DNA from 2 places in the Paenibacillus sp. sgz302114 genome. Region 1 is predicted to be linked to the other one. Evidence: riboswitches for the same ligand, from Rfam matches in the RefSeq annotation. Region 1 holds a riboswitch; the other holds the start of a gene.
What was found. A riboswitch is a leader RNA that binds a small molecule or an ion and turns the genes downstream of it on or off. The one in region 1 is predicted to bind cyclic di-AMP.
Positions count from the first base shown of each region.

Region 2: another riboswitch for cyclic di-AMP. It lies ahead of AC0LWF_RS06405 (3D domain-containing protein); the one in region 1 lies ahead of AC0LWF_RS23715 (C40 family peptidase).

Region 1 is NZ_JBVYOI010000014.1:31,521-39,287, reverse strand. It holds gene AC0LWF_RS23725 (DEAD/DEAH box helicase) at 1-887, opposite strand, end outside; gene AC0LWF_RS23720 (hypothetical protein) at 1,119-1,538, shown strand; gene AC0LWF_RS23715 (C40 family peptidase) at 1,752-2,249, opposite strand; cyclic di-AMP (ydaO/yuaA leader) riboswitch at 2,254-2,420, opposite strand; gene AC0LWF_RS23710 (hypothetical protein) at 2,724-3,542, opposite strand; gene AC0LWF_RS23705 (M1 family metallopeptidase) at 3,572-5,578, opposite strand; gene AC0LWF_RS23700 (YwhD family protein) at 5,751-6,275, shown strand; gene AC0LWF_RS23695 (ABC transporter ATP-binding protein) at 6,363-7,767, shown strand, end outside.
Region 2 is NZ_JBVYOI010000002.1:289,930-297,696, forward strand. It holds gene AC0LWF_RS06380 (methyl-accepting chemotaxis protein) at 1-40, shown strand, start outside; partial or broken gene AC0LWF_RS06385 (zinc-binding alcohol dehydrogenase family protein) at 154-1,176, shown strand; gene AC0LWF_RS06390 (SGNH/GDSL hydrolase family protein) at 1,831-2,490, opposite strand; gene AC0LWF_RS06395 (alpha/beta fold hydrolase) at 2,518-3,477, opposite strand; gene AC0LWF_RS06400 (polysaccharide deacetylase family protein) at 3,655-4,575, shown strand; gene AC0LWF_RS06405 (3D domain-containing protein) at 4,647-5,477, opposite strand; cyclic di-AMP (ydaO/yuaA leader) riboswitch at 5,591-5,799, opposite strand; gene AC0LWF_RS06410 (ATP-binding protein) at 5,866-6,948, opposite strand; gene AC0LWF_RS06415 (CAP domain-containing protein) at 7,173-7,767, opposite strand, start outside.

The DNA.
Region 1 (7,767 bases):
ACGCGGACCTGCATCTGCTTCGTCATCGCGCTCTCGACGATGACGACAGGCCGCTGCGCATAGCTAAGCGAATGCGCAGGCTGCTCTTCTCGCCCGCTCGGCACCGCTTCGCCGATCACCGTGCCAAGTGCTTCGGAGCCCGACGTTTCATCGGGCTTCACTCCCATTGGCGTCGCCGCCCGAGCCGCGCCCGATTCCCGCGGCTCCCAGCCGCCCAAGAACCGAGCTACGCGCGACAGCGGCTTCTGCGTCGCCGATACGCCGATGCGCTGCACCGGCCTCGCCGCGAGCGCGGTCAGCCGCTCAAGCGACAGCGACAGATGCGCGCCGCGCTTGTCGCTGGCAAGGCTATGTATCTCGTCGACAATTACCGTCTCGACCGTGCCGAGCATCGCTCGTCCTTTGTCCGAGGTCAGCAGCAAATAGAGCGACTCCGGCGTCGTCACAAGGACGTCCGGCGGCCGCTTCGCCATGCGCACCCGTTCACCGGAAGGAGTGTCACCCGTACGAACGGCGGAGCGAATGGAAGGCCACTCGCGGCCTTGTTCACCAGCAAAGCGCTCAATTTCATCCATGAAACCGACGAGATGGTGATGAATATCATTGTTTAGCGCTTTAAGCGGCGTAATATAGAGCACTCGTACGCCTGGCGTTAGGCTGACTCTGCGATCAGCAGCATCTGCCTTCGCCAGTGCAGTCCGATTGATGCACGGCAATAAGGCAGCAAGCGTCTTACCGGAGCCAGTCGGAGCAGCGATCAGCGTATGCTGCTCCTGCATAATCGAAGCCCATGCGTCCAGCTGAACGGGGGTAGGTTCGCCGAAGCTGTGCGCGAACCAGCCGGCTAATGTATGGTGAAACCCTGCCGAAGCGAAGGGAGGTAGCATCGCGAAGCTCCTTTGCCGTTTAATCACTTGTTCTAAAATCACTCGCTCATCTTACCGCTAGCCTGTTACTTCCATTCTATCATCCTACTATTCATCTTTTGTCAATTGATTCCTCTTTAGTCGGCTTCGAAGCCGCTCTACCTAAAAAATATCCGGTCAGTTTCCGGGCTATTAGACATAGGATTTAGAAAAGTAGCTATCAGCCCAATAAGATCGGGAGGTATCTGCCATATGTCAGGATGGCGAGACAGCTTAGAGAAGCGCAGAGCAGAGTGGAGAAAGCTGGAGTATGCAATGACGGATACGCTTGCCGGCAGGCGGGTGCTGCGGGTTGCAGGACCGCGTTCGCCAAGGCTCACGACGCCGGTATCGAAGGCGATCCGGCAAGAGGAGCTAGCCGCTGTCGCGGAGACATTCGACGCTGGACTTGCTTGTTTCTGCCTAGGGGAGCTATCGCCGCAGCAACGGGCGCAGTTCCTTCAGAACTGGCACTCGAGGCTTGCGACCGGCGCAACCGTTGTGATGGCAGATCGCAGGAGCGAGGGCTGCGCGACACCGGTGGAGCTGTATGATCTCTTCGCTCCGCTTGGCATCGCGCTCGACGTCCAGGTCGGCCGCACGTTCTGGTGGGTCCGCTATCAACGCCGCTAACTAGAAGCTGCCGGACGCTAATCGCCGAGCACGATGTTTGGATCAAGCAGCAAAAAACAAAAAACGAGCTCGCCTCAATTGAGGTGAACTCGTTTTTTTGCTAGACATTATTGAATTTATTGGTTTCACCTATATAAATTCACATAATGTCTCCGCGAAACGCAAGCTTTTGCCGATAAGACGGCGACAGCCGTTTACGCTTGCAAGTACTAATTAATCGGAGTCTCCATCGCCTGGTTCATCTGACGGCTCGTCAGCGTATTTCTCATACGTTTGCGGGCTCATAACGCGGCGTGCAGTTACATAGCGTTTTGAATAGTAGGAATCACCTAGCGCACTGATCGTAACACCTTTGCTCGAGGAAGCGTGTGCAAACTTGCCATCTCCAACATAGATGCCGACATGCGAGATTCCTTTGCCAGTCGTATTGAAAAATACGAGATCGCCCGCAATCAAATCCGCTTTCGCGATTTTCTTGCCGAGCTGTGCTTGCGAACGGGATGCATGTGGAATGCTGACGCCTAGTTTACCGTACACATACATGGTAAATCCAGAGCAGTCGAACCCTTTCGTCGTTGTTCCCGTGTACGAATACGGGGTGCCGATCACACCATTGATGACACCATCCATTTTGGATTCTGCAAAAACGCTTCCAACTTGGAATAATAGCAGCATCGCAAGAGCGACCAGTAGTGCAGAAATTTTCTTCAAAACAGGAAACTCCTTCCGGTGCCTACGAGGTTAGCTGTGGGGTTCGGTTGAAGGCTCCCTATGATCACCTCTGGCATCCGCGTCTTGATAAGCGCCTTGCGGATGTCGGGATCAATTCACCCAGAATGGTTCCCCCGTTTCCCAAGAAAGGGAATTCGGCAAAATTTTCTTTTCGAGGAAAAAGTATTCGATCATTTTCTCGTTTCTCCTTCCAAGTTCACAAGTTGTTCACAAATTAAAATTATTAGAATGCAACCTTTTTGGCGTCTAATTCGTTGGTGGGCCTGCGATTGAGCGGTTAGTAGGCATATATTCCTCCTGCAACGAATTAGAGCAATTTATGGCGAGAACTGTCTTGTAGAAAAATATGAGGATGGCTAGATAGGTGTCGGTTCAAACACTTTCAGTGACATGCAAAAAAGGACCGCGACAATAGGTCGCAGTCCCTTACTCCATATTGATTGCCGCTATGCCTCAAGCTTGCTTCGATTGCCACACATCGTACTGGGCGGCTACCGTCCACACCTTCATAATGGTGCGCATCATCTGATAGCCTTGGTGAAGGATGAGTGCGAACAGTCCCGCCCACAACATGGATACGGAAGCGACCGTCATGCTAAGCAAGGCGCCGATACCCCACATGAGCAGCGAGATGCCTGCAAAAGGCAGGAAGTTTACGATTCCGCCCCATAGCGAGCGGAGTGTGCCCGTGCCGCTGGCGGCGCCGAACTGCATGGTGAGGAAGAGCAGGTGGATGAGCACCGCCCATGCCAGCCAGGCGGCCGCCCACGGTCCTGCGTGCTGGGCGAATTCGAGCAGCGAATTGCTAGCGAGCAGCTTCGTTAACGCGCGCGGCAGCAGCCAGATGGCAGGGAGAAGGGTGAGCGCAGTTTCGATGAGATAGAGCAGGGCGACTGGCTTCCACACTTTTCGAATGCCGCTTAGAAACTTCGTTCCGGCCTCATCTGTCGTATGATGCAACGAATGGAACAGACCAGCGTTAAGGAATGGGGTGATGATCATCCGCCCGGCCAGCAGTCCGCAGAATAGCCAGGCGTATGGCTGGACGAGATCCGTCTTGAGCAGCTGAAACTGAGCCTCGGTCATGAACAGCTGGACCGCGTGGCTTCCGCTGCTATACGTATCGGGAAACCGCTTTAGGACAGGCACTACAATCCCTTCGATGGTGCGGTAGAGGAAGAAGCCCCAGATCAGCTCGTACAGAAACAGCAAGATAATAATATAGAAGTGCTTGATTGCTAGGCGCCAGCCTTGCTTTATATGTGCTTTCACTCCTGCTCACCTCCTTCATAAGTAAGGCGTTACCAAGCGAGTGCGGCGAATATCGTCTCGAGCAGCTTGGTGATTCCGACGCTCCAACGGGTGCGGGTCTTCTCGGTCAGATCGGCTTTCATAAAGTTGTTGATATGTTTATTGTCGAGCACGTTGTCATGCTGCGGGTCCACCGCCGCCCAGACGAGCTTCGCGGAATGAACCAGTTTGTACTGGATATGGTCCTCTTGACCATCCCATACTTTCGGCATGATGGTACCGTCGGCAAAATGGAACACCACTGTCACAGGGCCAAAGCTGCCGCCTGTCTTCTTGATGAGCACAACCGATTCGTACTGCGTCTTGCCATCCTGCTTGACGGGACGTACATGGATGGAAGCGACGGCGTAGTCGGACATATCGCTGCCGTAGACGAAGTGGCTGAAGTAATCGTTCCACTTTTTCTTCGTGACCGTCTCGACGACCTTCTGGAAGTCGGCGGTCGACGGGTGCTTGAATTTATATTTCTGGAAGTAGGCGCGCATGATTTTGCGCATCGTCTGAGTGCCAACCTGTTTCTCGATGCCATAGAGGACGAGTTTGGCGCGCATGTACACATTTTCGGCATAGTGATTGTTGCTGTGGTACGACCACGATAGCTGCTTCAGCGGCGCTGGATCGGTCATGTAGCTCGATTCCACCGGCAGGTTCGGCTCCACTCCGTATTCGCTCTCCATCACTTTGTCCTCTGAATAGGACGTGAACCCTTCGTCGAGCCAAGCTTCCTCGAATTCGTTGGAGGCGACCATGCCGTACCAATATTGATGCCCGATCTCATGGACGACGGTACGCTCCAGATCATAGCCCGGGTTGTCGTTCTCCGCAGCGAAAGCGGTGATCAGCGTCGGATATTCCATGCCGCCAGCACCGTTGCCGCCCTTCGGCGGTACGACGATCGAGAGGGTGGAGTACGGGTAAGCGCCGTACCACTGCGCGTACTTGGCGAGCGCGGACTTCGCTGCGTGCATGTAGCGGTCTTTGAACTTTGCATGCTGCGGATCCAGGTAGAGCTTAATGCGTACGCCAGGCACGCCCTCCGTCGAGAACGGCTCTTCGGCATAGACGAAGTCCGGCGAAGCCGACCAGCCGAAGTCATGCACGTCATCGGCGTAGAACTGATACGTCTTGCGTCCCTCTGCGACCACGGATGCTTTGGTCTGGAAGCCGGTGGCTGCTACCTTGTAGCTGCTCGGCACGTTGATTTTGACACTGTAGATGCCAAAATCGCTATAGAACTCCGAGTTGCCGTGATACTGATGAATATTCCAGCCATCGGCGGCTCGTCCGCGCGTGCCTGCTGTTTCGTATACGGCGAGCTTCGGGAACCACTGCCCCGCCATCACGAAGTTGCCCGCATACCCCATGCGCGCGAACACTTCGGGCAGCTTCACCTCGAACTTCAATCGCAGCGTCACGCTTTTGCCGGGAGCGACCGCAGCGGGCAAGCGGAGCTTGGCCAGCGTTAAGTCATTCGTATTGCCGTCATCGGGCTGGACATAGTGAAGGCGCGGCAGCAGACTATACCCCTCGGTTGTTTCGAGCGACAGCAGGTTCATGTAGCCGACGCTGTCCACAGTCGCTTTATCGTTACGGAGCTGACCGCCGGACTCCCGCATGAACGTCGTGTCTTTGGAGCGGAAGGCGTTCGGATACAAGTGGAAGTACAGCTCGGACACCTGCAGCCTGCCAGGGTTTGTCCAAGTGACGGTCTGCTCGCCGGTGAGCATATGCGTATCTTCCTGGAGGTTCACATCAATGTGATATTCCGTTACCCGTTTACTGAGCGCAACCGGCTTCGGCTGCATCACAATATCGGGCTCTTGCACAGCTGGCGGAGCTGCCGGCTTGGGCGGAGGTTCTTTCTTGGCGGGAGCAGGAGCGGAGGCATATATATAGTGTGAGATCCAAGCATCCCCGAACCCTTGCTGTGCCGTTAACCCGATCAGCACGGCGGCGAGGGCAAAGAGTAGAAATCGTTTGGCGCGACCCAGATTCATTGAAACATTCCCTCCCGTTGACAAGCATCTACAGCATGTATATGTTTGCATTTCCGAGATTATTAGCTAAAATGGAATTAATGTGCGGACAGGCGCGTGAGGCCGCGCCGGACGTGGAATTAGGGGCTTGTGAGCAAGTAGCGGCAGGCTTGAAAGGGAGTTGAGAAGTGTCATGAGCGAACAAGATAATACGCAGCAGCCGCCTGAGAAGAAAGAGAAGAAATCCCTTTCTTTGAACGTGGTGAGCAACAAGGAGCATAAAGGATTTGGAGCGGGGACAATCGACCTGAGTGCGGTGTCCTGTGTCATCATTGATAATGGCGAGGCGTACATTGATGTAGGTGCGATGCATGCCAAAAGCAAAGTGGAACGCGGCATCAAGTTCAGCACGAATAAGGAAGATGTGCCGAATGGACGCTTATGCTGGATCGTTTGGGTAGCTGTTGATCGCACCGAGGAAGGCGCAAGCTACGCAGGGGCGACAGCTTGTCCGATGCTGATCGATACCGAGGCGCGCAGAGGATGGAAGATTCTTGCGCAGCATGTGAACAACCTCGACTATGCGATCAAACGCCGTTTTGTACTCGATGAGCTTGGCGCGGAAGAGAAGCAGGCGCTTAAGAACCTGCTTGTCTCGAACAATCCGGAGTGGTGGGACCGCTCGCCGGATAAGCTGAAGGAAGCTCTTAGCGTATAACTGTCATGATGATAAGGCCGCTTCATCGTCTCTTTAAGGAGAAGGATGAGGCGGTCTTTGTTCTATTAAAAAGGAGGGCTTCAATTGATTAGTGAGAAGCGCACAGTCTCGCGAGGGCATTACGGCGAGCTGCTCAGGCGCTATCTGCTGCCGCAGAAACGAACGCTTATTGGGCTTACCGTGCTGCTTATTCTCTCCACTGCGCTGCAGCTCGTCAATCCGCAAATTATTCGCTTCTTCATTGATAAAGCACAGTCGGAAGCTGACCTCCAGCCGCTGCTTCTGGCCGCTTGCTTGTTTATTGGCTTCTCGGTGATTCAAGGAATTGTGTCGGTGGTTGCGACGTATTTCAGCGAGAACGTCGGGTGGAAGACGACGAATGTGCTTCGCGGCGATCTGGCCGCACATTGCTTGTCGCTGGATATGCCCTTTCATAAGTCCCATACATCCGGTGCCATTATCGAGCGGGTCGACGGCGATGTGAACGCGTTGGCGAATTTTTTCTCAAGCATGATTATTAATCTTCTCGGGAATGCGCTGCTCATGATCGGCATTCTCGTGCTGCTATTTCGGGAAAGCTGGCTGATCGGGACGGGGATGACCTTGTTCGTAATCGCTGCGATATTCGTCATTCAGCGCATCCGGGGGCTCGCATCGCCGCTCTGGACAAAGTGGCGCCAGGCGAATGCGGAGCTGTACGGCTTTATCGGCGAGCAGCTGGAAGGGACGGAAGATATCCGTGCGAATGGCGCTTCAGGTTATGTGATGGGCCGTTTCTATGCGATGCTGCGCGTCATGCTGCCGCTTCGGATTAAAGCGTTCCTCGGCTTTGCCTCCATGTGGAGCACGACGATTGTCGTGTTTGCATTCGGCAATGCGATGGCGTTCGCGATTAGCGCGTATTTGTGGAAGCAGGGTTCGATTACAATTGGTACTGTTTATTTGATCTTCTATTATACGGAGCTGCTGGCCAAACCAATTGAGAAGATCCGAACTCAAATGGAGGATTTGCAAAAAGCCGATGCGAGCATTACCCGTATTCGTGCCTTGTTCGAGACACGTTCCGCGATTGTGGACGGCCAAGGTGCGACACTACCGGCAGGATCTCTTGCCGTGAAGTTCGACGATGTCACGTTCCGCTACGAAGATGGCGATGGGGAACCAACGCTGGATGGCTTGGCGCTCCAGCTCCAGCCGGGCGAAGTGCTCGGGCTGCTCGGGCGGACGGGAAGCGGGAAGTCGACGCTGGCCCGGCTGCTGCTTCGGTTCTATGATCCGCAGGAAGGCGCGATTATGCTTGGGGATACGGACATTCGCGAGCTGAAGCTGAGTCAGCTGCGCAAGCGAGTGACGCTCGTCACGCAGAACATCGAGATTATTGAAGGAACGATAAGGGATAACTTGACGTTTTACGATGAAACCATTCGCGATGAGCGGATTGTGGAAGTGCTCGAGCAGCTCGGTCTTGCGAGCTGGTATGCGTCGATGCCGG
Region 2 (7,767 bases), on a different contig from region 1:
CATGCAGCTGCAGCGCACAATGTCGATTTTCAAAATATAATCCAGTAACAGCTATGTCCTCCATCCTCCCGCTTCTGGGGCCAGGGTGGGGGATTTTTTGTTATAATGAACACATTCATTTGTAGAGGGGAAGTTGAAGAAATGACACAAATAATGCGTGCGGTCGGGCTCACGAAATACCTTCCGATCGAGCGAGAAGATAGTTTGATGGATATCGAAGTGGAGAAGCCCGCTGCCCCGACTGGGTGAGATATACGGGTCAAGGTCGAAGCGATCTCGGTAAATCCGGTCGATACGAAGCAGCGCGCGCCGAAGGATAAGGTTGAAACGGCTCCCCGCATTCTCGGCTGGGATGCGTCGGGTATCGTCGATGCGGTCGGGCCCGATTGTCATTTGTTCGGGCCAGGTGATCGTGTGTATTATGCGGGCAGCATTACGCGTCAAGGAAGCAACAGCGAGTATCAGCTCGTCGATGAGCGGATCGCGGCCCTTATGCCAGCTTCGCTTGATTTTGCTGAAGCGGCTGCCTTACCGCTAACAGCTGTTACAGCGTGGGAAGCTCTGCACGACAGGCTGCATATCTCCAGAGCTCAGACCGACAATGCCGGTAAAACGATTCTAATCGTAGGTGCGGCTGGCGGTGTTGGCTCCATTGCACTGCAATTGGCGAAGCTGGCAGGTTTGACTGTTATCGGAACGGCTTCCCGAGCGGAGTCTCGGGAATGGTCTTTGAGGCATGGGGCGGATCACGTTATCAATCATCACGAGCCATGGACACCCCAGCTTGAGGCCATCGGCCTCCGTTATGTGGATTACATACTGTGCACCAATGCCACGACAGCTCACTTCATGAGCATGGTTCAAGCTATCGCTCCGCAAGGAGGGATCTGTTCCATCGTCGACACGACCGAGCCTGTGCCGCTGCATCTGCTGAAGAGCAAGAGCGCCTCCTTCGTGTGGGAGTTTATGTTCACACGAGCCATGTTCGAGACGGCCGACATGATTGAGTAGCACCGGCTGCTAAACGAAGTCGCGCAGCTCGTCGTTGAAGGCGCGCTGCGGTCGACGATGACGGAAAGGCTGTCGCCGATTAACGCCGCGAACCTGCGTGCCGCGCATGCGAAGCTCGAATCCGGCTCGATGATCGGCAAGCTGGTCATTGAGAAATGGCAGTAACGAGAAAGGTCTGGGACGCTGCGTGAATGTGGCTGAGATGGCTGAGAGAGCTGAGAGAGCTGAGAGAACGAATACGCCCTCTCGGGTAGCAGCAGCTGAGGCGGGACTGCTGAGAGTGCAAATTCGGCACTCTCAATTCAGCAAATAGCCGAATACGTGCTGCTCTTGGGGCTGAGAGATCATATATGCTCTCTCGTTCTCGAAAATCGGTCATTTCGCTGCTGAGAGTGCAAATTCGGCACTCTCACTTCAGCAAAAACCGTACTCGCACTGCTCCCCTCGGCAAGCGGCTTCAACCTGCTCTGAGAGAACATATATGTGCTCTCGCTGGCTTTTCGGGTTAGTTATGGTGCTGAGAGCACCTATTTGTGCTCTCAGCACCATTTTCGCGCGACAAGCGACTTCGCTCCGCTCGGAGAGAACAAATATGTTCTCTCGCTGGCTTTTCGGGTTAGTTTTGGTGCTGAGAGCACCTATTTGTGCTCTCAGCACCATTTTCGCGCGGCAAGCAGCTTCGTACTGCTCTGAGAGAACGTATATGTTCTCTCGCTGGCTTTTCGGGTTAGTTTCCCCGCGGCAAGCGGCTTCGTCTTGCTTTCCAAAAAGGTCGAGTTCTGGGGCAAATTTATGCCCCGAACTCGACCTTTGCACTTCCTATAGCCCTTTATTGTAATCGTAACCGATTACCTGCAAGAATGTCCGAGCAAGAACGGCATGGCCCGTATGGTTCGGATGAACGCGATCCCATGCGATTGTGCCGGAATATAGATGCTCCAGCACTTGATTGAACGCAGCCTGCGTATCAACAAACAGCGTGCCATGCTTCTCGGCAATGCGCTTCACAGCCGCACCGTAACGATCCATCTCCGCACGCATCAAGTCCTGCGTATTCGGCTCGATGTAGAACGGCGTCATCAACACGATTCCTTTTACAGAAGGCAACGTCTCGGCAACGAGCTGATCCAGCGTCGACTCATATTGTTCGAGGTAGACGTGCTGCTCTGGAATTGTCGGGCTGTCATATTGGCGCCACACATCGTTAATGCCAATCATAATAGACAGCCAGTCCGGCTTCAAAGCGATGACATCGCTCTGCCAGCGATCCTTCAAATCCAGCACCGTATTGCCGCTCGACCCCATATTCACGACACGAATGCCAAGCTCCGGGTAGGTCGAGGATAGCAGCGCATCAACGACGCTTACATATCCTTTGCCGATTGCGCCGAACAGTCCTTCTCCGACCGGTCTCGCGCGTTCGCAATCCGTAACCGAATCCCCAATCATCACTAGTTTATCTTTGCTCGTCAGACGCATGATTCTTCCAATCCTCCTCTATTTCCACTATTCTTCCAAGAAAAATTGAATCACTTTATCGTTCAACCCCGGGAGATGTTCATGTCCAAAATCCGGATAAATTTCAAGCCGCTTCGGCGCGGTAATTTTGTTATAGGCAGCGAACTGCGATGAAGGCGGACAGATCGTATCCATCAAGCCGACACCCATCAGCACGTCGCCCTTAATCCGGTTCGCCAAATACTGAATATCAATGTAACCGAGTCTCGTGAAAATCTCTTCTTCGCGTTGATGCCGCGGATCGAAGTGACGGAAGAATGTGCGCAGCTCCGCATAAGCATCCTTGTCGAGATCCATATCCCATACGCGGCGGTAGTCGCTGAGGAATGGGAACACAGGCGCAAGCTTTGACACACGGGGCTCAAGCGCAGCGCATGCAATTGTCAGAGCACCACCCTGCGAGCCGCCCATCGCATAGACACGCTTCGGATCAACCTCTGGCATCTCCAAGGCAATCCCAGCTAGCTGTGCGGTGTCGAGGAAAATATGACGGAACAAGAGCTGGTCCGCGCTGTCGTCCAAGCCGCGAATAATATGGCCGTTATGCGTATTGCCCTTCACGCCGCCGCTATCCTCGGAGCCGCCGCCTTGTCCGCGGCAATCCATCGCAAATACGGAAAATCCAAGCGATACATAGATGAGACGATCCTGCCAATCACCAACGTTGCCCGTATAGCCGTGGAACTGGACAACCGCGGGATGCGGCCCGTTCGAATGGCGCGGACGCGCATATTTGGCATGAATACGTGCACCTTTTACTCCTGTAAAATATAAATCAAAGCATTCTGCTGTCGGCGTCTGGAAGGAGCTTGGAACAAGTTCAATGGCGGCGTCAACCTGACGCATCTCGTTCAGCGCCCGCTCCCAATAGTCGTCGAAGTCGGACGGGCGCGGATTTATGCCTGAATACGTTTTCAATTCATTCAAGGGCATATCAATTGTTGGCATATGTACGGTCTCCTCTTCACCATTATTCCTCTTCATGTTACGTGGTGAGCTTCCTGCTGTAAAGTGTGAAGTTGCGTCTCATGCATGATCACGTGCGGAGAGGGCACAATGAAATCGAATGTTTAAGACGGTAAGCACAGCAGGTAGTTTATTTTGGTTGACGGGGGGAGAAGGTCCATGGGAACGATGCGCAGAGCACGCAGATCATTGTTGCTGCTTCTGACCTGGATCCTGTGCGTTTGCAGTGGCATAGATGCCATACAAGGCGAAAGAGCTGCCGCATCTGCGAGCCCCCCTCCGCTATCTGAACGCAATAGAGCTGCCGCGACAGAGCTCGGGAGCAGCTGGCAGTCACCAGCAGAAGCCGAGCCCTCCTTCACGAGCGGCCAGCAGCTAAAGAAGAAGAAAAAGAGCCGTGCAGAAGCGATGTCTTGGGTTACGCTGCAGCGTATGTTCCCGGGTTCCTTCGTAATCTGGGGACCACGAGGCTCACGCAGAGTCGCGCTTACGTTCGACGACGTGCCCGATCCGCGCTTTACGCCGCAGGTGCTCGAGACGCTTGCCCGCTACAAAGTGCGCGCAACGTTCTTTGTCGTTGGCTCTCGGGCAGCGGCACATCCGGCGCTCGTCCAGCGGATCAGCAGAGAAGGGCATATTATCGGCAATCATTCGTATGATCACGCTGTATTTTCGCGTATCTCGCGCTATGCATTCGAGCAGCAAATTGTACGGACCGACCGGATTATCCGCCCTCTGATCGGATATAGCCCGAAGTTCATCCGTCCGCCTTATGGAGAGATTACGCCGTACCAGGTCGATTGGCTGCGCAGCCGAGGATACATCGTAGTGAACTGGGATACCGATTCGGTCGATTGGAAAAGCCTCGACAGCAACCGCATTCTCATCAATATAAAGCGGACGCTGCAGCCCGGCTCCATTATCCTGCAGCATGCAGGCGGCGGCGAAGGACAGGACCTCTCCGGCACGATAGCGGCGCTACCACGGCTCATCAATCTACTGCGCAGCAAGGGCTATCAGATTGTCACACTGCCGGAGCTCTTGAACCGGCCAGCCGGGCGCAACTGGCGCAGCCGTTAATCGCCCCAGCCGCCTTAGCCCAAAAAAAAGAAACCCAACGTCCATAAGACGCGGGGCTCTTCAAGGTAAGACTAATCTAGAATAAATACCTTTACGAATTGGAAACCGAAGTCGCTCGCAGCTTCCTTCGATTGCGGAACAAAGATATCAATACGGTCGCCCTTAATGGCACTTCCCATATCGGTAGCAACTCCCATCATGCCGCCGACTGGCAACCCATCATGGTCGTAGCCGGTAATATACAACTTGCTTCCCAGCGGAATGACGCTTGGGTCTACTGCAACCGTACCGAGCTTCAGCGGATTGCCGAAGTAGTCGACTGCTCCCCAGCCGTTCTCTGACGGATGTGCCGTATATGCGCTTGCTTTAACCTGTACGACATCCGAGACGTCATATGCTCTGCCGCCAACTGTAATTTCGTTTTGGTTCGCTTGTCTTTTCGCTGCCGTCGATTGGCTCGACTTCTTCTTTGCAGCTTTCTTCACCGTTTTCTTTGCTGCCTCTGCTTTAGGGGCTTTCTTCGGCTCTGCCGCTTTCTTCTCAGCCTTCACCGACTTCTCGGCTTTCACAGATGCCTCCGCTGAATTATCCAGCTTTGCCGTTTGTTCAGTCTGCTTCGACTGTTGCGAAATCGGCTGCGGCGCATCCTGCTTCGAGTTCGCGACTGTCACTGTCGTTGGAATAACGATCGTCAGTCCCTTATACACATTCGCAGGATCGATCATCGGATTCGTCTTGAGCAGCTGCTCCAGCGATACGCCGAATTTCTGCGACAACGACCAGAACGTATCCTCGTCCGTCGCTTTGTACTCCGATGCTGCTTGCGCTGCGCCCGCGTGCGTGAAGATCGCGATGCTAAGTGCAGCGAGTAACGCACTCTTTTTCCAGAATGATTGCTTCAATATGAACTTCCTCCTTTAATTTACGGACATATATCCTTGTTTGAACGACCCGGATATATTCCGTCAATACGATGCTGACAGGTCAAGCTGCTTAATGGCTAAGCCAGCTACTCATCTTCATCGCATGCGGCCTACGAGGTTAGTTGTCGGATTCGGACGAAAGGAGTTCCGCCCTACGCTTGTTAACCAAACGATTCACCCCAGCGCTGCTGACAGCGCATTAACCAGCCAATAGCTGACTGGCGAGCAAAAGCGACTTTTTATTACGTCAGCATTGCTCTAAAAATATCCCCCGCACATAATGTTTCGGCTCGCGTTAAAGGATAACACAGAAACTCATGCAAATCCTACAGGAAAAAGTGACCAACATCCCCGTCATGCTGCATAATCACAGATTGCGCGGCAGTCGAATCGCTACCGTCGTCCCTTTGCCGGGGACGCTTTTAATATCCATTTTCCCTTGATGGCCTTCAATGATCCGGTAACAAATCATAAGGCCAAGCCCTGTTCCGCTGTCCTTTGTCGTGAAGAACGGACCGCCGAGCTTCGGCAGCTGCTCCTCTGGGATGCCTGTTCCTTCGTCGATAATCGACACGGCAATATGCTGCGCATCTACATTCGTAAGCGTAATGGTAATGATCCCGCCGCTTGGCATCGCCTCGATGGCATTCTTGAGCACATTGACGAATACTTGCTTCAGCTGATTCTCGTCACAGAGCAGCTCCGTCACATCGGAATCGAGCAGAGGGATAATCTGCACATCTTTCAGAATCGCCTGCGTTTCGAGCAGCGTCAGCACATTGCCAATAATCCGGTTCAGATCATGCTTGCGGAACTGGCTTGCTTGCGGCTTCGCCAGCGCCATAAACTCCTGTACGATCGAATTGATCCGGTCGAGCTCCACGAGCATAATGTCAAAGTACTCATGATACTTATCAATCTTCGTCTTCAGAAACTTCGAGAATCCGATCAAGGAGGTCAGCGGATTGCGAATCTCATGTGCAATTCCCGCCGCCATCTGTCCAGCAACGGAGAGCTTCTCGGAATGAATGAGCGCCTCCTCCTCTTTCTTCCGTTCACGGATATCGCGAAAGACGCTCTGGACGACAGTTCCTCTCCCCGGATAGTTATGTATACGGGTACTGGATACCTCCACATCAATAACTTCACCCCTCACGTCAATGAGGCGGCATTCCTCGAATTCATTCGGCTCATCCGTCTGCATGACCGCGCGGATTCGCTCCATTGAGCGAAGCTGATTATCCGGGTGCATGAACTTCCAAATCTTTACCTCATCCATGATCTCTGACAGATCAGTCATGCCAAGCAATCGAAGTCCCGCTTGATTGGCGAACAGCACTTCGATTCCGTCATGCACAAAGATCGGCTCTGGCAAATATTTAATTAAACGCTGATAGCTTAGCGCAACTGAATAAGACGCATCGATATCGCGCTCTTGGCTTGTAAGCATTAATTTCCTCTTCGTTCGTTCAGCCAACGTCTGGTTGCAGTATATTGCCCTTGCCTTCCGCCGCATAGTGGACCTCCGAGTAGTCAAATTCGTAAGAGTAGATTTCGCCTTTATTTACCCAATACCTGCGCAGAATGAAGAATTAATTTTCTCTCATTCAATAATTATGTAAACCTAATTTAAAAAAAGCGGCCATCTGGGGCCGCTTATCGCTGCTTGCTCTATTATGATGTAAACTCTTGTACCCATTCACCGTTGTAGTATGCAACGCCAATTTTCTTGTAGTTGGCGCTCATAATATTCGCTTTATGACCTGGACTGTTCATCCATGCCGTCATGACTTCCGCAGGCGTACGCTGACCCTTGGCAATATTCTCGCCAGCATAAGAATAAGCGACTCCGTATGCACGCATCATATCGAACGGGGAGCCGTAGGTCGGCGAGTTATGGTCAAAGTAATTGTTCGTATACATATCTTTCGCTTTATCCAGCGCGACCTTCGTGAGCAGCGTATCGGACTTAAGCGCCGTAAGGCCTGTCTTAGCGCGTTCCTGGTTCACAAGCGACACAACTTGAGCTGCAAAAGTAGACTTGTCCGTCGTGCTTGTTGTTGTGGAACCGGACCCTGTGCTGCCACTGCCAGCTGTTGTCGTCACAGGCACCTTCACAATCATGCCTGCCCAGATTATATTCGGATTCTTAATGGACGGGTTAGCCGCGATTAACGTGTTCAAGCTCACACCGTATTTCTTAGCGATTTTATACATCGTATCCGTGCTTGTTACTTTATAAGAGACGGAACTGTTCACGGAGGCTGCT